One region of the Bradyrhizobium sp. MI1.7 genome, then DNA from elsewhere that is predicted to be linked to it. Evidence: riboswitches for the same ligand, from Rfam matches in the RefSeq annotation. Region 1 holds a riboswitch; each other region holds the start of a gene.

Region 1 (5,982 bases):
ATCGCGAGATCGCCGGGCGACAGGCCGCGCAGCGACTCCGCCCAGTCTTCGCGCCGTGCCGATGAGAGCGCGACCTGGAAGACGGGACATGATGCAGCATCGAACGGTGTCGTGCCGTCGTCGCCCATCGCCGAGAACGCCGTCGCGTTGACGATCGCGGCCGGAGGATTCGTCGCGAAATAGGTCCGCAGCCAGTCCGCAACGCCCGGAGCCTTCAGCGAGGTGACGAACGCGCCGTACGCGTCAAAGCCGCGCTCGCGCAGCGCCGCGATCAGGGCGTCGACCGGCCCGGTATCCGCGGCGGTGAGATAGGAGCGATAGAAGGTCACGAACGCGAGCGGCTTTCCCTCGCCTGCCATCGGCGCAGCAATGACGCCACGCGCGGGATCGTAAAAGCCCATCTCAGGCAGGTTCATCTCGCCGACGACCGGGCCTGCGTAAAGGCCCGAGGCCAACGCGAGCTGCGCGATCGCGGCCTGCGCTGCAACAGGACCGCCGGTGTCACAGAGCACCTTGAGCCGGCGCAGCGTCGAAACCGGCAGGGTCGAGTAGGCATCGAGCCGCGTGTCGTCGCGGCCGTCGGCCGGCAGCACGGCCAGCACGATATTGCGGTCCTTCGCCAGCTGCTGCAGGGCCGCGAGCCCGTACGGCCAATAGGATTCACCGCCGATCAGGCGCACCAGGATGCCGCGTGCCTGCGACAGCGTGCGCTCGACATAGGTGTCGACCGACAACGGATGACGCAGCTCCGCGAGATTGGCGAGCCGCAGCGACGGCAGGCTGTTGCGGCCGCGCCGCCAGCCGGCCGCGAACGCGGCAAGGTCGGAATCCGAGTACGAGAGCACCACGAGATCGGCCGGGTCCTGGCCGATGTCCCTTGGCGTCGCAGTCTCCTCGAGACCGCGGCTCTCGCGGAAGACGACGTGCATCAGATACCAGATCCTGAAAGCCCAAGTCCGACCTTGATCGCGGCCTCGTCGATATCGCCGTGCTCGCCGATCACGACGAGCTTCGACTGCCTGAGAGCTGCGCCCCAGGGCTTGTCGAACTGGTGGCGCACGCGCTCGCCGACCGCTTGCAGCAACAGGCGCATCGGCTTGCCCGCGACCGCGATATAGCCCTTGACGCGCAGCACGTTCTGCTCGCGCGAAAGACGCTGCACCGATGCGACCAATGCTTCGATGTCGGTAACCTCCGGAAGATCGATCACGACGGAGGCGAAATCGTCGTGCTCGTGATCCTCCTCGCCGTCGTGATGCGAGGGGCGCGCGGCGAGATCGTTCTCTGCGGCAGCGCCGAGGCCAAGGATGACACGCGCATCGATCGCGCCATCGGTGACGGATAGCATCGGCACGCGGCGCGGCATCTCCGCGGTGATGGCGGCTTTGGCGGCTTCGATCCCTGCGGGCCCCGCAAGATCAGCCTTGGTCAGCAGCACGATGTCGGCGCAGGCGATCTGGTCCTCGAACACTTCCGACAGCGGCGTCTCGTGATCGAGATTTCCATCCGCCGCGCGCTGCGCTTCCACCGCAGCCGGGTCCGGCGCAAAACGGCCGGCGGCGACAGCCTCGGCATCGGCGAGCGCAATCACGCCGTCGACCGTGATCCGCGAGCGGATCTCCGGCCAGTCGAACGCCTTCAACAGCGGCTTCGGCAGCGCCAGGCCCGAGGTCTCGATCAGGATGTGATCGGGCCGCACCGGCCGCGCCAAGAGCTTTTCCATGGTCGGAATGAAATCGTCCGCAACGGTGCAGCAGATGCAGCCATTGGCGAGCTCGACGATGTTCTCCTCCGGGCAGTTGGCATCGGCGCAGGATTTCAGGATCTCGCCGTCGACGCCCTCGCTGCCGAACTCGTTGACGAGCACCGCGAGCTTCTTGCCGTCAGGGTTTGCGAGCAGATGCTGGATCAGCGTCGTCTTGCCTGAGCCGAGAAAACCGGTGACCACCGTCACAGGGACTTTTGCGAGCGAGTTCATTCGGCGGCCTCCGGCAACACGGCAATGGGGGGAATGCGGGCAAGCGACTGCTTGCGGAAGATTTCGGGACGGCTGCGCCAGGGCACGAGGCCATCGGGCGCGGCGGCATAGGCCGCAGCACCCGCGACCACGTCGCTCGCATGGGCCTCTGACAGACGGCCATAGACATAGGACCAGCGGCCGGGCGCGCTGAGCGCAACCGAGCAACCCTGGCTGCATGCCGACAGGCATTCAACGGGAACCACATTGACGCCCTCAGGCACGCCGGCGTCGAGGATCGCACCATGCAGGCGCTTGCCGGGCGTCGTCTCACCCTCGTCGAGCGTCTGGCCGGCACGGCAGGTAATACAGACGTGAAGTGTGACGGTCATCGCCTCTTCCAGGATAAACAGCGGGAGGCGAAGAGGCACACGGACCATTCCCCCGAAGGTCCGTTTCCCCGTCGCGGAACACCCCGTCCGCCGGTCCAAAACTCGTCCGCGCTGGCAGGTCTCCCGGCTTGCGGAGCAGGGCTTTTGGCCCTTCGATCCCCGCCTTCCCGATCCCCTGCGGGGGATCAGTGGCCTCGGGCATCTCTCCGGTCACGGTCGCGGGGGCGGCTGCAGTTTGGAGCCGAATCTTGTCGATTCGGACCCTATCGCATTCCCTCTTCGCCTGTCATAGGACAGGAACCAACGCCGGGCCACCATTTGCCCCCGGCCGCCTCTTGTCAAGCCGAAGGACCCTGTCAGATGACGCCTGAACCGGATACCCAAACGGCCGAGGAAACCGACGCCCGCCACGCCGCGAAAATGGCGAAAATCAAGGTCGCCCGCGACAAGATCATGGCGACCAAGAGCGGCGAGAAGGGCCTCATCATCGTCCACACCGGCGCCGGCAAGGGCAAGTCCTCCTCCGCTTTCGGCATGATCGTCCGCTGTGTCGCCCATGGCTTCCCCTGCGCGGTCGTGCAGTTCATCAAGGGCGCCTGGGACACCGGCGAGCGGCGCCTGCTCACCGGCCATTTCGGCGAGCTCTGCCAGTTCCATGCGATGGGCGAAGGTTTCACCTGGGAGACGCAGGACCGCGCCCGCGACATCGCCGCGGCGCAGGCCGGCTGGGCGAAGGCCAAGGAGCTGATATCAGATTCCAATCTGCGCATGGTCGTGCTCGACGAGATCAACATCGCGCTGCGCTACGACTATCTCGACATCGCCGAGGTCGTCGACTTCCTGAAAACGCACAAGCCGCCGATGACGCATGTCGTGCTCACCGGGCGCAATGCCAAGGACGAGCTGATCGAGATCGCCGATCTCGTCACCGAGATGACGCTGGTCAAGCACCCCTTCCGCTCCGGCATCAAGGCGCAAGCCGGCGTCGAGTTCTGACGACGCCAGATTCTGAAAACACCATGGCGCGCGCATTGATGATCCAGGGGGCCGGCTCGGACGTGGGCAAGTCGCTCATCGTCGCCGGCCTCGCCCGCGCCTTCACGCGGCGCGGCCTGCGCGTGCTGCCCTTCAAGCCGCAGAACATGTCGAACAACGCGGCCGTGACCGTCGACGGCGGCGAGATCGGCCGCGCGCAGGCTCTGCAGGCGCTCGCCGCCGGTGTCGAGCCGCACACCGACATGAATCCGGTGCTGCTCAAGCCCGAGACCGACGTCGGCGCGCAGGTGATCGTGCAGGGAAAGCGCATCGCGGCCGCGCGGGCGCGCGAATATGCGGCGATGAAACCGTCGCTGATGGGCGCGGTGCTGGAAAGTTTCGAGAGGCTGAAAGCGCGCGCCGATCTGGTCCTGGTCGAAGGCGCCGGCAGCCCGGCCGAGGTCAACCTGCGCAAGGCCGACATCGCCAATATGGGCTTTGCGCGCAAGGCCGACGTGCCCGTCGTGCTGGTCGGCGACATCGACCGCGGCGGCGTCATCGCCCAGCTCGTCGGCATCAAGACGGTGATCGACCCCGACGATGCCGCGATGATCGAGGGTTTCGTCATCAACAAGTTCCGCGGCGACCCCTCGCTGTTCGACGACGGCTACAAGCTGATCGAGCAGAAGACCGCGTGGCGCGGCCTCGGCGTACTGCCCTGGTTCGCGCGCGCCGGCGAGCTGCCGGCCGAGGATGCGCTGGGGCTGAGCGACGCGCGCAAGCCAGGCCAGTGCAAGATCGCCTGCCTCGCGCTGTCGCGGATCGCCAATTTCGATGATCTTGATCCGCTGAAACTCGAACCTGGCGTCGATCTCGTGATGGTGCGGCCGGGCGAAGCCATCCCCGGCGACGTCCGCCTCGTCATCATCCCCGGCTCGAAATCCACCCGCGGCGATCTCGCCTTCCTGCGCGCGCAGGGCTGGGACATCGATCTCCTGGCGCATCATCGCCGCGGCGGCCATGTGCTTGGCCTCTGCGGCGGCTATCAGATGCTCGGGCGCAGCGTCGCCGACCCTGACGGCATCGAAGGTCCCGCAGGCGATACGCCGGGTCTCGGACTTCTGGACGTCGCCACAATGATGAGCCCGCAGAAGACGCTGACGCGCGTCGCGGCCGTGCATGCCGCCACGGACCAGCCGATCGACGCCTACGAAATCCACATCGGCCGCACCGACGGACCGGATCGCGCGCGCCCGTTTGCGAAACTGAATGGGGAGCCGGAGGGCGCGATCTCGCGCGATGGCCGCGTGCAGGGCAGCTATTTGCACGGCCTGTTCACGTCGGACGATTTCCGCAAGGCGTATCTCGCAAAGCTCGACATTCCGGCAGGCGACGAGCCTTATCACAGCAGGGTTGAGAGCGCGCTCGATGCCCTCGCCGATCACATCGAACAGCATCTCGACGTCGGCGGCCTGCTCGCGCTAGCGCGCTAGCGCCTCGGCAAGGCGCGTCCATTCGGCTTCGCTGCCGGGAAGCCCGAGGCGCAGCCATGCCGGCTCTTTCGCGAATACGCGCGACCAGATTTGGCTACGCGCCAGTTTCTCCTGCGCAGCAAGCGCATCAGGCGTCTCGTAGAGACGAAACAGCGGCGCACCACCGACGAGCCGCCAGCCTTGCGACTGCACGATGTCGTCGAGGCGGGCACAGTCGCGTGCGAGCCGCGCTGACGTCGCCTCGGCCCAGGCGTCGTCACGCAAGGCGCGGCAGCCGATCGCGATCGCCGCTCCCGACACCGGCCACGGACCTGACGCCGCCGCGAGCTTGGCGATGTCGGCCGCATTGCCGAGCGCAAACCCAAGCCTCAGGCCGGCAAGACCATAGAATTTGCCGAAGGAGCGCAGGACCAGCAGTCCAGGCCGATCCGCCTCGGATGCGAGCGACAGCTGCGGGGCAGCATCGGCAAAACTCTCGTCGATGACGAGACGGCCGACGCGCGGCAGCAGCGCCAGCAAATCCTTTGGCGCAAAACGCCGGCCATCGGGATTGTTGGGATTGACGACGACGGCGAGATCCGCGCCCGCCAGCGCGTCGAGCTCGCCGACCTCCTGGACATCCCAACCCGCAATCGACAAGACCCCGGCATATTCATTGTAGGTCGGCGCAAGGATGCGCGCGCGGCCGGCTGGCGCCAGTTGCGGCAGCAATTGAATGGCGGCCTGCGCACCACCCATCGCGACGAGCGGCGCGCTTGTGCCGTAAGCGTGCTGCGCGGCCTGATGCAGGCTCTCGATCTCGGCCCGCGACGGCAGCGCGTTCCACGCGCGCGCGCTCACCTCGCCCACGGGATAAGGCAGGCGGTTGATCCCGGTCGACAGATCGATCCAGTCCTCCGCGCGCCCGCCAAATCGCTGCTGGGCCAGATCGAGATTTCCACCGTGCTCGCGCATGCCCCGTTCTTTCACGCGAAGGCCAGGATCGCAAGGATGCCGGCGAGCAGCAGCATGGCGCGGCGGTAGATCGTCAACCCCCGGCTGATGTCCGCGGCAAGCGGATCGCGCGCGCCATCGTTGAGCCAGGGTTCGTTGGTGATGCTGCCGTGATAGATGCGGGGGCCGCTGAGCCGCACGCCAAGCCCCCCGGCCATGGCCGCTTCCGGCC
Region 2 (5,982 bases), on a different contig from region 1:
TCTCTCTCTCTCTCTCTCTCTCTCTCTCTCTCGCTATCTGACGTCGTAATTCGCCAGCCGAATGCCGCCATAGACGCCCAGTCCCGGCTGCAGAAAGCCGGTCGGATTTTGATAGTGCACATTGGCGAGATTATCGACCCGGCCAAACACCTTCACCTGGTCGGTGACCAGATATTCGGCCGCCACATTGACGACGGTGTAGGCCGGAGCCAGCAGACGCGGAATGCTGAAGTCGCGGTTGCCATCGACGAAACTCCCGACGTGCAACACGGTTGCGGACAATGTGAGCGGGTCGATCGGATTCCAGATGACATTTGCGCTCCACTTCTCCTTCGGACGCCTCAGCAGCTCCAGTCCCGCCGTTGCATCCACTGCGCGGGTAAAAGTGTAGTCGGCACGAACGCGAAGCCGGTCGGTGATCGCAGCCGCGACGAAGCTCTCCGTGCCCTCCGTGATCGCCTTGCCGATATTGGTGCTGGTGCTCGTGAACGTCACGGGATCGAACGTGCTCTGGATCAGGTCGGTAATGTTGTTACGGAAGTAGGTCGACCCGAAGCGGACACGATCGCCAAACAAGGGTTGCTCGAAGCCGGCGTCGTATCCGACGCTTTCCTCGGGCCTGAGGTTGGGATTTGCAAAGAAGAAGAACGCGGGAAAGCTGACGTAAAGCTGGTTGAGCGTCGGCGCCTTGAACCCCGTGCCGTAGCTTCCCTTGAACTTCGTATCCGTGACCGGCACGATCACGGCAGACGCCAGACGAAAGGTCGGATGCTCTCCAAACCGCTCGTTGTCGTCCTGCCGGACATTGGCCGTGAAGAAGATGCGATCCCGGAACTGGGACTGCAGCTCCATATATCCGGCCTTGTTGACGTTTTGCGCCGAAACCGTCGCCGTTTGCAGTGTTTCGGTCTCATGCTCCGCGCCAATGATGACATTGTTGTTGGGCGCGAGCTGGGTCGTGGTGTGCCAATCATACTTGACGCGGTCGCCGGTCGTGATCGTGGCCATCGCGTCGCCGGGCGAGATGTTGTAGTTCCAGTGATTGGTGTAGTTGACGCCGAAATAGCTTTTCATCCGGTCGTCGAGAGCGGACCAGACCGCCTCCCCGCGCGTGAAGAGCTGGTGCACCGTCTGCGTGCTTTGCGCGGCCGCGGGAAAGCTCGCGGATGTGACGGGATCGAAGGTGTCTCCGGTAAAGCGCAGGGTGGCGTCGGTGTACCGCGCCACGCTATTGAGCGTCAGGTTTTCGCTCAATTCGACGCCAAGCTTCGTCGAATAGGTCATGTTGTCGTAATAGTTGCCGATCGCCTTCTGCCCCGGCGGCAGCAATTCGACCGGCGTCACCGGCACGTCGTTCGCGTGGAAATGCGCGACGTTGAAGGCATAGTTGAAGTGGTCCTGTGAACCGCTCAGACCTGCAGTTTGATTGAACGTTCCGAACGAGCCTCCCTCGACCGAGCCGGTGGCGCGGGCGGGACCGTCGCCCTTCTTCGTCACGATGGAGATCACGCCACCCAGCGCGTCTGCGCCGTAGAGACCGCCCTGCGGACCGCGCAGGACTTCGATCTGCTGAATGTCGGAGGTGAGCAACTGGCCGAAATCAAACGAACGGTTCGGGTTGCTGGGATCGCTGACATCGATGCCGTCGATCAGGACCTTGGTGTGGTTGGAATTCGTTCCGCGCATGAAGATCGACGTCTGTCCACCCGGACCGCCGGTCTGCACGAGGTTCAGGCCAGGAACCGCGCTCAGCGCATCGGGTGCGGTCCGGCGCTGATCGCGCTCCATGTCTCTGGCGGTCAGAACCGTCACCGAGCTCGCAACCAGATTGGTCGGAGTGACAACGCCCGTCGGACTGACGACGACCGTCGGAAACAGGTTGGCCGCGGATACCCCGGCAACCGGGGGCGACGCCGGCACCAGCTCGGGCTTCGGCAGCCGAGCGACGCGCCGCTGCTCGGGCTGGTCGGGCGCAGGCCGCGCGGCTCGCGGCTTGGCCGCACGCTCGGTCGGCGCGACCTCGACCGGCGGCAGCAGATCGGGCGATGCCGACTGCTGGGCCTGGGCAATGGACAGATCGAGCGAATACAGGGAAACGAACGCGACAACGCCGGCGCGGAAGCGCCTGGCGGCAAAGACAATACGGGACACTCTTGTAACCTCGGTATGACGTCAGTGGCACGTCACAGCGAACGAGGTTTCACGGCGGAGCGTTCGATTGCTCCGGTGAAGCTAATGTCTGTACTCCCCGACCGACATCTTCGCGTGTGACCACGGCTGACGGCAGGTCTCCTGGCTCGCGGGTCGTTACCTTACGTCGCCTTCCCAGGACCGAGATTCCCAGTGGCATATGACGAAAGATTCGCCGCTTACAGTTGCGGGGGCAGCCGTGGCGTTGAGAATATCCCGGTATCGGGAAAACCTCGCACCACGTTCCCTTTTGATCTCCGTGAGGAGAACCGTCACCAGCCAATCTACGGGGCGGGCAAGCGAAGAGTCAATCGGCCGGTTGCATCACGGTCAGAGCGCCGCACCGGAGATTGAGCCGGCGCAATCAGGCCGGCTCCCGCTCCGAACGCGTCCTGATCATCGCCCGCTCGCCGGCATCGACGAGCTGGCCGATGCCGGTGCGGCCTGTGAGCGCGCAGCGGATGATGTTCTCGGCAACGGACCTGCGAAAGCAATGGTCCTCGCCGACCGGGCGATTGCGGCAGACCCGATCCAGCGCCAGCTTCATGTTGATCCGGGTGCGGGTGTCGAAATGCTCGCTGATCATTCGCAGGGCCTCGATGCGTTGATGTCGGAGCGGAAACGCGTCGGCGTAGGCCGGGTTCCAAAAAACGGACCGCGCAAGGCGTTGCGCAGAGCCGACTACGCCCGATCTCTTGGTCCTGTGACGGGCGGGCTACGCCCGCCCTCTTGGCCGCTGGGCCTGAGCCCAGGCCGCGGTGACGTCGCGCAGCGGAGCGTCGATGCGCCGGATCGGGGTCAGTTCACCGGAGGCCGAGATGATGGCGATCTCCTCGCGGCGACAGCGCGGGCATACGAAGCGGACCTCGTGCGGCGACGCCGACCAGCTCGAACGTTTGACGTTGGCCGCCATCGGCCATGCATCGCAATGCGAGCACGACACCAGGAACCGACCGGGATCGAGCATACCCATTCCATAGGACTCCGCGTCCTGCCTGCCCCTTCAATGACTAACCCATGTGAATCGTTCCGGTGCCCGAGCACCGTCTGCTCCTCAGCTTCAGGCAGCGCCGCCGCTCAGTGCGCGCCCTTGAGGGTGCATGACGTGGTGCAGGTGACGGTGTTGCCGTGGTCGCACGCCTTGCAGGCGGCAACGCACTGGTTCATGTCGCGGGGATTGTAGGACGTGTAGCTCCGCATCGCACAGACCGGGGTCGAGCCGGTGATGTCCTGCTCCTGGTTGCAGGCGGCCGTCATGAGCGCGAAGATGAGGACTGCGAGAAGGCGCATGGGATTGCCCTGGTGAGGAGCGGCAAAGCGACGTCAGCGAGATGCGCTGCACCGCAACGGACCTCGGCATTCCCAATGCGAGCAATCATGATCGCGACGCTCGCATCCCGAAGGATGCGCGCCAAACATTAAGAACGGATTGCAGGTGGCGTCAGGCCGCGGCCTTGGTCGCGATCGCCTTCCGCATATCCACCGCCAGCTGACGGTACTGCTCCGAGAGTCTCAGATAGAACTCGCGCTTGGTGCTGTCGGTGGCGAGCTTGGCAATCAGCTCGCATTCGGCGGTGAGCGTCTCGAACCGTTCCAGCCTGTCATGAAGTTCTGTCATCGGCGTGTCCCCATCAAACGCCACAAGGGACGTCAAACCTAAGCCTGAGAAATAGGTCACGGCGAACATCGTTATCGAGTAGAAACGTTTTTTCCAGCAAGGGCGGTGCAAGCCCGGCAAGGACGGCTATTTCTGCTCCAGCCGCCAGGCGCCGTCCCAATTGGCGTCCGGCGGATTGGCTTCGAACTGCGCGATGCGGCCGAGCAGCGTGCGCGAGGGACCGTCGCCGGGCACGGCTTCGAGCGCTGCATTGAACGCGGCGCGAGCCTCGTCGAAGCGCTGCGCGCGGTAGGCGGCGAGGCCTTCGGCGTAGCGTGCGCGCAGGCTCTCCTGCGGGACGCTGAGCCCGTGCGCCTTGCTCATCACCTCGAAAATGGCCTGCGATGCGCTTTGGCCGGCCACCGCCAGACGATCGATCTCGCGCAGCTCGAGGTTCGAGCCGATCGCGTCCGCCGTGGCCTGCGCGATCAGGATCCGCGTGCCGTAGATCTTGTTGACCAGTTCGAGCCGCGAAGCGAGGTTCACGGCATCGCCCATCACGGTGAAGCTCATCATCAGCTCGGAGCCGATGCTGCCGGTCAGGACCTCGCCGGTGGCAATCCCGATGCGCAGATCGCAAGGGCCTGGCATGGCGCGGATGCCGAGCAGGTCAGGCAATTGCTTCTGCAACGCCGGCACCTCATCGGCCATGTCGATGGCGGCGTAGCAGGCGAACAGCGCCGGCTCGTCCTCCTCAATGAAGGGAGGGCCCCAATAGGCCATGATGGCATCGCCGATATATTTATCGATGACGCCGCGATGGCTCCGGATCGGCGCGGACATCACCGTGAAATAGTGGTTCATCACCTTGACGAGGCCACGCGGGGTCATGCCCTCGCTCATCGAGGTGAAGCCGCTCATGTCGGAGAACATGATCGTCATCACCCGGCGCTGGCCGTCGATGGCGACCTCCGGGCGGTCGATCAGCCCCTGCGCCACCTTGGGATCGATATAGCGGCCAAAGGTCTCACGGATCCGCTCGTTGTGCCGCAGCTGCTCGATCATGCGATTGAAGGCGGCGGCGAGTTCGCCGATCTCGTCCTGGGTCGAGACCGTGATGGTCTTGTCGAAGCGACCCGCCTCGACCTCGCGGGTGCCGGCGAGCAACAGCCGCACCGGTCGCGTGATGCCACTGGAGACGAGGAGCGCGAAAGCAAATCCGACCACCGCCGCGAGGATGGTGACGATGCCCGAAATGATCATCGCCTGGCGCTGGCGACCGATCACTGTCGCCGTACTGGCGAAGACCTGCTTCAGCATGTCGGCGCGGATCGCGTCGATCTTCTGGTTGAACTGGTCGCGTATGGTGTCGAGATGCTCAAGGGTCCCGCGCGCCTCCGTCATCTGCTTGCCTTCGACCTGCTTGAGGAGTTTTGCGTGGTCCTCATTCATGTCGTGACGCAGCTCGGTGAGAGCGGTTTCGATGCGGGTCTCGATCCGCGCCAGCCCGGCATTGTCGGAAGGCGTCCTCTTGTCGTCGATGATCGCGTTGATGTGCGTGCGCGCGGCCTCGCCTTCCTCGTCGATCTTCCGATCGGCCTCCTCGAATTCGCGCAGGCGCGCCGCATAGGCCTCCTCCTCCGAGGGTGCCTGCATCTTCATCATGACCATCCGCCGCAGCGCCACCGAGCGCTCCAGCGAGCGGATGTTGGCGCGCGCCAGATGGCCGTAGGCCGGAATGTAGCGATCGGTCAGCTCGTCGAGCAGGACGCCGACCTGGCTCGACATCACCATCGAAAGAATCGCGGTGACCAGCATCAGGACGATCAATCCGAGGGCGATCCCGACGATCTTGCGCCTGATCGACTGGTTGAAAAGTGGCATGAGCGGTGGGGGTAAGAGCTGAAAGGACCGGTTGGGAACTCAATACACCGGTTTTGGCGGCGGGAACACGCGCAATCTGGCCCGTGCGACGCCCCTGACCGTGCGCAACCGTCGCGCGAGCCCTATTCGTTAACAAAGGTTGAAGGCATTGCCCTTTCCGCCATTTCGGAAGTTCCCGAGTTCCCATCGGTATTTTGCCGCATTGTTGAAGGAGCGTGAGGACTGCGAAACGATGTCGTGGCATCGTTTTGGGTGTCGTCTTTGATTCTCAAGCCGCATGTCGTCGCGGACCTTGGTTTGTAGTGGTTTCG
Region 3 (5,982 bases), on a different contig from region 1:
GCGGACGAGGTGATCCGCGACTACCACTTGAACGAAGCCGCGACCTCGTAGCTGCGCGGCGCGCCCAGGATGATCTGGTCGGTGTAACCCGGATCGCCCCAGGCCGCGTAGAGCTTGTTGGTCAGGTTCCTCACGCGAAAGCTGATCCGGGTCTGGTCGACGCCCGGGAAATAGGCTTTTGGAATATCGACGAACGCGTATGCGTCGAAGATCGTGTAGGCGTCCATCGTGACCAGATTGTCCTGGAAGTTGAAGCGGTCGCCGACGTGACGGACGAGGCCGCCGATCTCCACCGGCAGCTTCGTGTCGAAGCGATAGGAGGCGCCGGCGTTGGCGATGAAGTTGGGAACGTTGGGCGGCGTCTTGCCCGAATAGGACTGGAAGTCGCCATTGCCGTCGACATAGGTGAAGTCGATGAAGCGCGACTGCACGAAGGCGACGTTGCCCCATAGTTTCAGGCCCGCGACCGGATTGACCGCGGCGGCAATCTCGACGCCCTTGGAGGCCATCTTGCCGGCGACGTTGAAGAGGATGCCGCTTTCGGGGACGTAGACGTTCTTGCGCTCGATGTCGAAGGCCGAGAGCGTGGCCTCCGCGCGCTTGTCGGCCGACAGCAGCTTCACGCCGGTCTCGTAGGTTCGCGACGTCGTGAGCAGCAGCGGCGTCGTGGGCCTGAGGATGAAGATGTTCGCGACCGTCGGGTCCGCCGCCGTCGCGTACTGGCCGTAAAGCATCACGCCGGGCGCGATGTCCCAGGTGTAGCCGATGCGTCCGGTGACCGGATTGAACGTCTTCGAGAAAGGATAGCTGGCTTTCAGGAGGCCAGTCTCGTCGAAGCGGGTCCGCGACAGCTCGATATTCTCAAAACGGATGCCGCCGATCAGCGCGAAGGTCGAGGTCAGCTTGAGCCGGTCCTCGAACGACAGCGAGGTGGTGTCGAGATGGGTGTAGATCTTCTCGTCGCTGCGCGGGCCGTAGAGGCCGCGGTCCGGATTGAGGAGATCGACGTAGTCATTGAAGAACAACGTGTCCTGCGAGACGTTGAACTGGTTGCTGCTCGCCGCCACGGTGGCGACGAAGCGATTGTCCATTCCGGCGACGTTGGAATTGACGGTGAGGTCGGTGATGTTGCCGTAGAGCCGCTGCGCGTGATCGAGCGCCAGGCGCTCGCGGTAGATGCTCTGCGCGCCTGCGAAATTGCCTACGGTCTGGTCGAACGACGAGATCTCGTTGTTGAACCAGTGCCGGTGGGCGTCATAGCCGTAGACTTGGCTTTTCAGCGAGATGTTGTTGGTGATGTCCCATTGAAAGCCGCTGCGCAGCCAGAGCTCGTTGGCGCCGCTGTGATTGTCGAGCACGTTGTAGTTCGTGGTCAGCGTGCGCGCGTCGATGGTGACCGGGACCGGCGTGCCGCCGCCGAGGTAATAGTTGCTCCAGACGCCGGACACGATGCCGTACGTCGGCACGATGCCCGGCGCGTTCGCCGGCACCAGCGGCGTCCCCCAGTAGAAGCGGTCGTTGTCCTGCCTGTATTCGGTTGCGCCCCAGATCTTCAGGTTCTCGTTGACGCGATAGTTCAGCTGGCCCGAGACGTTGCTGAGCTTCGAATAGGTGTCGTCGATAAAGCCCTTGTTGTTGAAATGGCTGATATCGAAGCGGTAGTCGAGGCCGTTGATCAGCGTGCTGCCGCCCGATCCGTAACCGGCGCGATAGCCGTTGAAGGAATCGTAGGAGGTGAAGGCGTCGTTGACGATTGGTCCGGTGTGCGGCGCCTTGTTCACGTAGTTGATGGCGCCGCCGGTCGCACCGAGGCCCGCCACCAGCGAGTCCGGTCCCTTGATGATCTCGACCTGCTGGAGGCCAGCCACGTCCATGGGACGGCCGGTCATGGTCGACGGCCCGATCGGGATGCCGTTGTAGAGCGTGGAGATCTGGTCGCCGGAAAAGCCACGCATCGAGAAGATGGCGGGCGCGCCGGGCGCATCGCCGCCGGTGACGCCGACTGCAGCCTTGGCGACGTCGGTCGTGGTCCGGATGCCCAGGTCCTGCATCGTCCGCTGACTGATGACCTCGACGGTCGCCGGCATCTCGCGCGCCGTGATGCCGAGCCGGGAGCCGACATCGGTGACGGCTGCCGTGTTGAGCGGCGTCTGCACCGGGCCGCTCGGAGCTTGCGTGGCCGGAACGGCGACAGCAGGGGCGCCACGATTGCGTCCCGCGGCGCGCCGGGCGGCGCGCTGCTTCTGAGTGCCGGGGCTGACGGCAGGAGCCTGTCGCGGCGCAGGCGGCGACACGATCACCGGGCCGACCTCCCGGGAGCGGTTGTCCTGCGCCGCGCTTTGCGCGAGCGCCGCGGACGACAAGGACACCGACGAGAGCAGAGTAATCAGGAAAGCACGCGATAACGCTGGCCTTGCGCCAGCACGGAAATGAAAATGTTGCACAACAACGCTCTGCGGCGACGCAAACAAACCGTCACCGCGGTTGCCTTAGTCATCCACCTTCGCCCCAGGCGGCGGATGCACCGGCTACTTGTCCGACATCAGGGCACCCCGCCCAATGCGTTCGCGCGTGACCATGGCTGGCAGCAGGTTTCCTGGCTCGCGGGTCATCGCCTTCGACCACCTTCCCAGAGGCCCAAGCGGGGCTCCAGTGGTTTGTTTGGTCGTCGACTATCCGCCTACAGTTGCGGGGGCAGCCGCGGAATTGCCCACTGAGGTGGACGCACCGCATTCCCTTGAAGAGTCCTTGCGGACACTACCGATCACGAAACTGGCATCAGGGGATGAGCGCGTCAACATCCGCGCGGGCTGCTGGACGGGCTGGTCGGTCGATGGTGGCCTTGTGTTGCTGTTTTGCACGATAGTCCGAAGGACCGCGTCGAAACGTCCAACCCGGCCTCCGGACCAGCCTGGGTAACGAACGCTTGACCACGATCAATGACTGCCTTTGGTGCCCGAATATGCTACTGAGGCCGAGTTCCGGCCTGACAAAGTAAGTCGATATTGATGCAGTTCGTCCGTACCATCCTGGCAGTCGCCATCGCCATATCCTTGGCGATGCTGCCGGTTGGCGCGTCCGCGGCGAACCTCGCAATGTCGTCGGATGGCATGCAGACGGCCATGCACATGAGCGGCGACGCCGACATGTCGATGGACGATTGTTGTCCCGACATGAAGGGAACAGGCTCCCATAGCGGCGGCTACAAGTGCGGGATGGGCTTCTGCTGCGTCGGTGGGATCATCGCGCTCGGTGATGTCAGGCCCGTGGCGTTCGAGCGTCTCGCCGTCATGGCCAGCACGTTGGCTATTCCCCCGGATCAGGTCGTTTCCTTCCGCGGCGGCAGTCCTCCTTTCCGACCTCCTCGAATCTGATCTCGCAAAGCCCGAGACGCGAGCGGCATGCCTGCTCGCGACGACGACTGACGTGCGCGCTTCACGCGCCACGGCGAAAGATCAATTCATGAGGACAAGACAATGCTTTCCAAAATCCGCACCGCGGCTCTCGCCGCCACCCTTTCGCTTGCCGCTTCAGCCGCGATGGCGGGCGCGGGCGACTACGCCTTCGAGCCCGTCACTCCGCAGATGAGGAAGGGCGAAGACGTCACGCTCGCCGTTCGCCTGACGAACAAGCAGTCCGGCAAGCCGATACCGGACGCAGTCATCTTCAAGACCCGCCTCGACATGGCCCCGGACGGGATGGCCGAGATGGAATCGGCGGTCGCGCCGCTGCCGTCCAGGGAGCCTGGTGTGTACGCCTTCAAGACGGACCTGCCGATGGCTGGCCGCTACCAGATGACGCTGTCCGTGAAGGTGCAGGGCGAACCGGAGACCGTCACCGGCAAGGTGATCGTCACGGCGGTCAAGTGAGCGTTCGGGCGCTGCCCGGCAGCGCCCGACATTCCCCCTTTTCCTTCACACGGACGCGCGCTCCCGGGTGCGCGGATACACGACATGAAAACGCTGCGTCTCCTGACGGCACTTGCGCTGGGCGGCGGCCTGGTCCTGGCCGGCTACTACTGGCATTCGAACGGTGCGGGCTGGCTCGCTGAGGCCGACATATCATCGGCTGCGGCCGCCGCGGAGCGAACTCCGCTCTACTACCGCGATCCAAGCGGCGCGTCGCTCTGGTCTGCGGGTCCGAAGAAGGACGACCGCGGGCGGGACTATCTGCCGGTCTACGACGACGATGGAGCGGCCGTCGCGCCGGCGCTACCGAAGGCGCAAGCGGCTTCGCCGCGAAAAATCCTCTACTACCGCAATCCGATGGGGCTGCCCGACACGTCGCCCGTCCCAAAGAAGGATCCGATGGGGATGGACTATGTCGCCGTTTACGAAGGCGACGACACCGACGACGGCACGGTGAAGCTGTCGCCCGGCAAGATCCAGCGCGCGGGCGTGAAGTCCGAGCCCGTCACGCGGCGCTCGATCCGGGTCTCGGTGAAGGCGCCCGGCACGATCCAGCTCGATGAACGCCGCGTGTCGGTGATCGCGATGCGCGCCGAAAGCTTCGTGCAGAAGGTCGCCGACGTGACCACCGGCACGCGCGTGAAGGCCGGCCAGCCGCTGATGGAAATCTACAGTTCGGCGGTGGCGTCCGCAGCGGCGGAATATCTTGCGACGATCACCTCCAAGACGGTCGGCGGTGTCGAGATGTACGGCCGCGGCTCGCGACAGCGGCTGGTCAATCTCGACGTTCCCGAGTCCGTCATTGCGGAGATGGACAAGACGCACACCGCGCCCGTCGCCATACGCTGGTCTGCGCCGCGCGACGGGGTCGTGCTCGAACGCAATGCGATCGAAGGGATGCGGGCCAATCCCGGCGACGTTCTGTTCCGGATCGCGGACACCTCGGTGGTCTGGGCGCTGGTCGACGTGGCCGAGCGCGATCTCGGCAACATCGCGGTGGGGCAGTCAGTCGCGGTGCGCGCGCGCAGTTTCCCCGGCCGGACCTTCACCGGGACCATCGCCGTCGTCTATCCGCAGGTGAACCGCGACACGCGCACCGTTCGCATCAGGATCGAGCTCGCCAATCCGGACGCGGTGCTGCTGCCCGACATGTACGTCGATGCCGACATCGACACGGCCGATGCCGCGCCCGTCCTGGCGATACAGGACAGCGCGGTGCTCGACACCGGCAGCCGGCAGGCCGTGCTCGTCGACAAGGGGGAAGGGCGTTTCGAGCCGCGGGAAGTCAAGCTCGGCCGTCGCGGCGGCGGCTATGTCGAGGTGCGCCATGGTCTCGCGGACGGCGAGGCGGTGGTGACCTCCGCCAACTTCCTGATCGATGCGGAAAGCAACCTGAAGGCCGCGCTGAAGGGGTTTGGCGAGGCGGCATCCCAGGCCACCGACGCCGGCCCTGGCAATGCAACGGGAGATCACAAATGATCGCCCGCATCATCGCCTGGTCGGCGCGCAATCTGCTGCTCGTGCTGTTCGGCGCCGGCTTCGCGGCCGCCGCCGGCCTCTATGCCCTGGTTCACCTTCCGCTGGATGCGATCCCGGACCTCTCGGATACGCAGGTCATCGTCTACACCGAGTATCCCGGCCAGGCGCCGCAGGTGATCGAGGATCAGGTCACCTATCCGCTGACGACGGCGATGCTCACCGTGCCGAAATCGAAGGTCGTACGCGGCTTCTCGTTCTTCGGCGTCTCCTTCGTCTATGTGATCTTCGAGGACGGCACCGACATCTATTGGGCGCGGTCGCGCGTCATGGAATTCCTGAACGGCGCGGCGTCCAGGCTTCCCGCCGGCGTCACCCCGACCATCGGGCCCGACGCGACCGGCGTCGGCTGGGTCTACCAATACGCCGTCATATCGAAGGAATTGAACCTGGCGGACACGCGCACGATCCAGGACTGGAATCTGAAGTTCGCGCTGGCCAAGGCCGAAGGCGTCGCCGAGGTCGCCAGCGTCGGCGGCTTCGTCAAGCAGTACAACGTGGTCCTCGACCCGCAGCGGATGCGCGACCGCGGCATCAG
Region 4 (5,982 bases), on a different contig from region 1:
ATGATCGGTGCTATTCCCAAGTCAGCGCACCACCATTCTGGTATTCGATGACGCGGGTCTCGAAGAAGTTCTTCTCCTTCTTCAGGTCCATTGCCTCGGACATCCACGGGAATGGGTTCTCGACCTCGGCGAACACCGGAGCGAGCCCGATCTGCGCACAGCGGCGGTTGGCGATGAAGTGCATGTACTGCTCGCAGAGCGCGGCATTCAGCCCAAGGAAGCCGCGCGGCATCGTATCGCGTCCGTAGGCGGCCTCCAGCTCGGCTGCGTCGCGGATCATGCCGCGAATCTCGTCCTGGAACGCCGCCGTCCACAGATGCGGGTTCTCGATCTTGATCTGGTTGATCACGTCGATGCCGAAGTTGAGATGGATGCTCTCGTCGCGCAGGATGTATTGATACTGCTCGGCGATGCCGACCATCTTGTTGCGGCGGCCGAGCGACAGGATCTGCGCGAAGCCGGTGTAGAACCACATCCCCTCGAACACGACATAGAAGGCGACGAGATCGCGCAGGAAGGCGCGGTCGCTATCCGGCGTCCCCGTCTGGAACGACGGATCGTCCAGGTGCTGCGTGTGCTTGAGCGCCCAGGCCGCCTTGTCCGTGATCGACGGCACCTCGCGGTACATGTTGAACAGCTCGCCTTCGTCGAGGCCGAGGCTTTCCACGATATACTGGAAGGTGTGGGTGTGCACCGCCTCCTCGAAGGCCTGCCGAAGGAGGTACTGCCGGCACTCCGGATTGGTGAGGTGTCGGTAGATCGCCAGCACGATGTTGTTGGCGACGAGCGATTCAGAGGCTGCGAAGAAGCCGAGATTGCGCTTGATCGCGCGCCGCTCGTCCTCGGTCAGCCCGTCCCGCGACTTCCATAGCGCGATGTCGGCCTGCATCGAGACTTCGGTCGGCATCCAGTGATTGTTGCAGCCTGAGAGATACTTCTCCCAGGCCCATTTGTACTTCAGCGGAAGCAGCTGGTTGACGTCGGCGCGGCAGTTGATCATCCGCTTCTCGTCGACCGAGACGCGGCCGCCGGCGCGATCGATCGCGCCTAAGCCGGTCGGGTCGGCCGGCTCGAGCTTGAGCTGGGTCTGCGGACGCAGTGCGGTGGCGAGACTTGAGACGGCAGGAGCGGCCGCTGTGGTTTCGGTATCGGACCAGTCGAGCATCGTCATCTCCTCACTGGCACGCTTCGCATTCGGGATCGTCGATCCGGCAGGCCTTGATGCCGTCGAGGTCCGGCACCGCAGAGGTCGGTATCATGATCGGCGCGTGCGACACCGCCACAGACGCGGACACCGCATTGAGCTTTCCATCGGTGCCCTTCAACGTCGATTTCTCGACATGCGTGGCGCTGCGCGAGCGCAAATAGTAGGTCGTCTTCAAGCCGCGCCGCCAGGCCAGCCGGTAGAGCGCATCGAGCTTCTTGCCGGAGGGATTGGCGATGTAGATGTTGAGCGACTGCGACTGGTCGATCCATTTCTGCCGGCGCGCGGCCGCCTCGATCAGCCAGGCGCTGTCGATCTCGAAGGCGGTGGCGTAGAGCGCCTTCAGATCGTCAGGAACGCGGTCGATCTGGCCGACGCTGCCGTCGAAATATTTGAGGTCGGAGACCATCACCTCGTCCCAAAGCCCCCTCGCCTTGAGGTCGCGCACCAGGAACTCGTTCACGACCGTGAAGTCGCCGGACATGTTCGATTTCACGAACAGGTTCTGATAGTTCGGCTCGATCGACTGCGAGACGCCGCAGATGTTGGAGATCGTCGCCGTTGGCGCGATCGCCATGACGTTCGAGTTGCGCATGCCGCTGGACGTGACCTTCTTGCGGAGGCGATCCCAGTCGAGTGTTGCGGAGCGATCAACGTCGAGACCACCGCGCGCGTCGGCGAGAAGCTGGATGGAGTCGAGCGGCAAGACGCCCTTCGACCACAGCGAGCCCTCGAAGCTCGGATAGCGTCCGCGCTCCGCGGCAAGATCGGACGACGCTTCGATCGCGTGGAACGAGATTGCCTCCATGCTGGTGTCGGCGAACGTCACGGCCGCGTCGGACGCGGTCGGAATGCGCTGGATCTGAAGCGCTTCCTGAAATCCCATCAGGCCGAGACCGACGGGTCGATGACGCATGTTGGAGCGACGCGCTTCGGGGATCGTGTAGAAATTGATGTCGATGACGTTGTCGAGCATCCGTACTGCTGTCGTCACCGTCCGCTTCAGCTTGGCCTGGTCGACACCATCAGGCCCGACATGGTTGAGCATGTTGACGGAGCCGAGATTGCAGACCGCGACCTCGTCGCCCGAGGTGTTCAGCGTGATCTCGGTGCAGAGGTTCGAGGAATGGATCACGCCCGCGTGGCGTTGCGGCGAACGCAGATTGCAGGGGTCCTTGAAGGTGATCCAGGGATGACCGGTCTCGAACAGCATCGTCAACATGCGACGCCAGAGGTCGCTCGCGCGCACGGTCTTGAAGACGCGCATGCCGCCGGCTTTCGCCTTGGTCTCATAGGCCTCGTAAGCCGTCTTGAACGCCTCGCCGTAGAGACCGTGCAAATCGGGCGTCTCGTCCGGCGAAAACAGCGTCCATTCGCCGTCGATATCGACGCGCTGCATGAACAGGTCCGGCACCCAATTGGCGGTGTTCATGTCGTGGGTGCGGCGGCGGTCGTCGCCGGTGTTCTTGCGCAGGTCAAGGAACTCCTCGATGTCGACGTGCCAGGTTTCCAGATAGGCGCAGACGGCGCCCTTGCGCTTGCCGCCCTGGTTGACGGCAATCGCGGTATCGTTGGCGACCTTCAGGAATGGAATAATGCCCTGGCTCTCGCCGTTGGTGCCCTTGATGTGGGCGCCGAGGCCGCGAACCGGCGTCCAGTCGTTGCCGAGACCGCCGGAATATTTTGCCAGCAGTGCGTTGTCCTTGATCGACTTGAAGATGCCGTCGAGGTCGTCCGAGACTGTTGTGAGAAAACAGGACGACAATTGCGGACGCAGCGTACCCGAATTGAACAGCGTCGGCGTCGAGGCCATGAAGTCGAACGATGACAGCAGATCGTAGAACTCGATCGCCTTGGCCTCTCGGTCGATCTCGCGCACCGCAAGACCCATCGCGACGCGCATGAAGAAAGCTTGCGGCAGTTCGATCCGCTTGCCGCGGACGTGCAGGAAGTAGCGGTCGTACAGCGTCTGGAGGCCGAGGAACTGGAAGTTCAGGTCGCGCTCGGGCTTGAGTGCAGCCGCGATCCGGCCGAGGTCGAAGCGGGCCAGTTCAGGATCGAGCAGTTCGGCAGCGATGCCGGTCTTCACGTAGGCCGGGTAATATTCGGCATAGCGCACAGCCATATCGGCCTGCGAGGCGAAGGTCGGCCCGGCATGGACATAGGACAGCACCTCGCCGCGGAGCTTGTCCAGCAGCAGGCGCGCACTGACATAAGCATAATTCGGCTCCTGCTCGACCAGCGTGCGTGCGGCCATGATCGAGGCCAGCGCCAGTTCGTCCTGGCTGATGCCGTCGTAGAGATTGCGGGTGGTCTCGGTGAGCACGGGTGCCGCGGAGACGCCGTCGAGACCGGCGCAGGCTTCGCCGATAATCAGCGCAAGCCGCTTGGTGTCGAGACCAACGCGCGAACCGTCGGCGAGCGTGACATGAAGTGCCGGCGCGACAGCGGGCGTCGCTTCCGCGGCCGCCTCCTCGGCGCGCTGGCGCGACCGCTCCTCGCGGTACAGCACATAGGCGCGTGCGACCTTGTGGTGCTCGCTCCGCATCAAGGCGAGCTCGACCTGGTCCTGCACATCCTCGATATGGAAGGTGCGTCCCTCGCCTGCCCGCCGCATCAACGCAGCGACGACTTCGGCCGTCAGCTGCTCCACGCTCTCATGGACGCGGCGCGAGGCGACCGCACTGGTGCCTTCGACCGCAAGAAACGCCTTGGTCATGGCGACCGCGATCTTCGCGGAATCGAACGGCGAGACCTTGCCGTTGCGACGGATGATCTGCATGGCCGGCTCGCTCGAAGCAGGCGCAAGCGATTGTGGACGCAAATGAACGATGGGTGCGGAAGCGGTGTCCGCGTCGTGCAGGTTGAGTGACATCAAAGGGCCCCGTGATGCGCGCGTTGTGTTTGAACGGGGCTGTAAGGAAGGACGCTGCAGAAACGCCGGCGGCAGAGTTGCCGGGCGGTGCGTGCAAGCGACCGCCGGACACCCCGCCCGTGGACGTTCAGATCGTCGCGGCAGGTCTCCTGGCTCGCAGGTCGTCGCCCACTTCCCGTCTTCCCGGCGCGAAACGCACCAGTGACGATTGTTCGGAAGCAGCTCGCTGCTGACAGTTGCGGGGGCAGCGCCGGAATTCCGCGCTCTCGCGCGGTTCACCGGCTTCCCTCTTAGCCACTAAATCTTGCGATCCAGCGGAACCGTGACGCCCACATGTGGTGACATATGCAGCCGGGTGTCAACGATTCGTTGCGGCCGGAAGCGGTGTTCCCTGTGGAATGCGGGAGTTCCCGCCTGGCTCGCGCAACCCTTGGGATGACGCACATCCAGCATTACGCGTTCCGCATCGCGCGCCCGAACGGATCGACCAGGCGGACGATCTCGCAGGCGGCGACGAGGCCGGCGAGCCAGACGGCGCTGGTCAGCCCGATGCGCGTCACGATGGCCGCAGTGAACGCGCCCTCTCCGCCAAGGAACGGCGTCGCGGCAAGCAGCGCGAGCTCATAGGCGGCGTAGGCGGCGACGAGCGCGATGGCCAGCATCAGCGGCGTGCGGCCCTGCGGCAGCAGGCGGAGAACGGTCGATGCCGCTGCCGTCGACAGCAACGCGGCAGCACCGATGACAAAGCCCCAGGCGATGGTGCTGCCATCGATGGGATAGTGCAGCACGCCAAAGCCGATGGTCTGGTTCACGAGCCAGGCGCCGGTGACGACGAGCAGCGCCGGACGCATCGGCAGCATCGCGGCGGCGACGACGGCGAACGCCGCAAACGGCGTCGCGCAGGCAAGCGCGAAGCTCGCGAGCGCGCATGACACCGTCAGCAGTGCAAAGCAGAACATCGGCGCGAGGCGCGACGCGACCGGATGAAGGCGGAAACGGTCGGCGTGGGGCGGCAGGATGGTGACAGTCATGGAACGATCTCCTTGCGGGATTTGTAGCACATTTTTGCTGAAACGCGGCATCACGTCTGACTCAGTGAAGAGCCTCCATGGGATCTTCAGTCTCGGCTGGATCGCGCCGGTCGTAGGCGGCAAGCCAGGCGGCGAGTGCCGCCGTGTGCGGCTCCTTGGCCGCCAATTGGCGCAAGGCCACGCGAACGGTGGCGCGCGCTGTGCGATCGGGCGGAAGCGTCGCCATCTCAGGTCCCCGCCCCTTCGCGACCGCGTCGACCACGGCCCTCTTGCACACCGTTAGCTCCGGCAGCCCATAGAGCTCGAGCAGCGCCTGGAAGGCTGCGTGATGATCCGGCCGAAAAGCGCGCTTGCGGCCGAGCTGATCGCGGAGCGGATGGGCCGGATAGAGATGCGCGCAGGGGATCCACCCCTCAGGCAGCGGCTCGGTGGCGGCATGGGTGCGGCGATGCGCGAGCAGCTTTGGCAGGACGTGGGTGTGCGGGCCGTCAGGGCTTCGCCCACCCGGCGGCGGGATCGGCTGGAATACCTCGGCGCGCCCGATGCGGCTGATGAAGACGCGGTGCGGATTGGCGGCCAGAATGATCCGCATGGCGTCGCTTTCGGGCGCGAACACGGATTGGCCCGTGCGGCTCCTGAGCGCGGCGACGGCATCGGCATCGCTGACGCGGATGCAGGCGTCGATCTGCAACGTTCCGAGACCAAGGTCGAACAGGATGCCGCTGCGATCCCTCGTCAGGAGCGCCTCGACATCCGGACCGAGCTCGGTCAGCACGGTACGACCACTCATGGCGCTGGCTTCATGCGGAAGACACAGCGCGATGCGGTGGCTCCAGCTCTCCGTGGTCGGCGATTCCGATGCGATCAGGCGC

The links. A riboswitch is a leader RNA that binds a small molecule or an ion and turns the genes downstream of it on or off. The one in region 1 is predicted to bind cobalamin.
Region 2: another riboswitch for cobalamin. It lies ahead of AC0L3X_RS05395 (TonB-dependent receptor plug domain-containing protein); the one in region 1 lies ahead of AC0L3X_RS08805 (DUF1636 family protein).
Region 3: another riboswitch for cobalamin. It lies ahead of AC0L3X_RS14845 (TonB-dependent receptor); the one in region 1 lies ahead of AC0L3X_RS08805 (DUF1636 family protein).
Region 4: another riboswitch for cobalamin. It lies ahead of AC0L3X_RS05380 (ribonucleoside-diphosphate reductase subunit alpha); the one in region 1 lies ahead of AC0L3X_RS08805 (DUF1636 family protein).

Annotation. Positions count from the first base shown of each region.
Region 1 is NZ_JBVVPO010000006.1:60,421-66,402, reverse strand. It holds gene cobN (cobaltochelatase subunit CobN) at 1-929, opposite strand, end outside; gene cobW (cobalamin biosynthesis protein CobW) at 929-1,978, opposite strand; gene AC0L3X_RS08805 (DUF1636 family protein) at 1,975-2,349, opposite strand; cobalamin riboswitch at 2,446-2,669, opposite strand; gene cobO (cob(I)yrinic acid a,c-diamide adenosyltransferase) at 2,710-3,345, shown strand; gene AC0L3X_RS08795 (cobyric acid synthase) at 3,369-4,817, shown strand; gene cobD (threonine-phosphate decarboxylase CobD) at 4,806-5,771, opposite strand; gene cbiB (adenosylcobinamide-phosphate synthase CbiB) at 5,783-5,982, opposite strand, start outside.
Region 2 is NZ_JBVVPO010000003.1:185,788-191,769, forward strand. It holds gene AC0L3X_RS05395 (TonB-dependent receptor plug domain-containing protein) at 34-2,151, opposite strand; cobalamin riboswitch at 2,266-2,479, opposite strand; gene AC0L3X_RS05400 (hypothetical protein) at 2,555-2,776, opposite strand; gene AC0L3X_RS05405 (hypothetical protein) at 2,906-3,163, opposite strand; gene AC0L3X_RS05410 (hypothetical protein) at 3,268-3,480, opposite strand; gene AC0L3X_RS05415 (hypothetical protein) at 3,632-3,808, opposite strand; gene AC0L3X_RS05420 (adenylate/guanylate cyclase domain-containing protein) at 3,935-5,671, opposite strand.
Region 3 is NZ_JBVVPO010000013.1:37,957-43,938, forward strand. It holds gene AC0L3X_RS14845 (TonB-dependent receptor) at 21-2,369, opposite strand; cobalamin riboswitch at 2,570-2,777, opposite strand; gene AC0L3X_RS14850 (hypothetical protein) at 3,009-3,374, shown strand; gene AC0L3X_RS14855 (FixH family protein) at 3,477-3,869, shown strand; gene AC0L3X_RS14860 (efflux RND transporter periplasmic adaptor subunit) at 3,954-5,387, shown strand; gene AC0L3X_RS14865 (efflux RND transporter permease subunit) at 5,384-5,982, shown strand, end outside.
Region 4 is NZ_JBVVPO010000003.1:179,592-185,573, forward strand. It holds gene AC0L3X_RS05375 (ribonucleotide-diphosphate reductase subunit beta) at 11-1,165, opposite strand; gene AC0L3X_RS05380 (ribonucleoside-diphosphate reductase subunit alpha) at 1,176-4,079, opposite strand; cobalamin riboswitch at 4,202-4,419, opposite strand; gene AC0L3X_RS05385 (hypothetical protein) at 4,532-5,110, opposite strand; gene AC0L3X_RS05390 (DUF6925 family protein) at 5,172-5,982, opposite strand, start outside.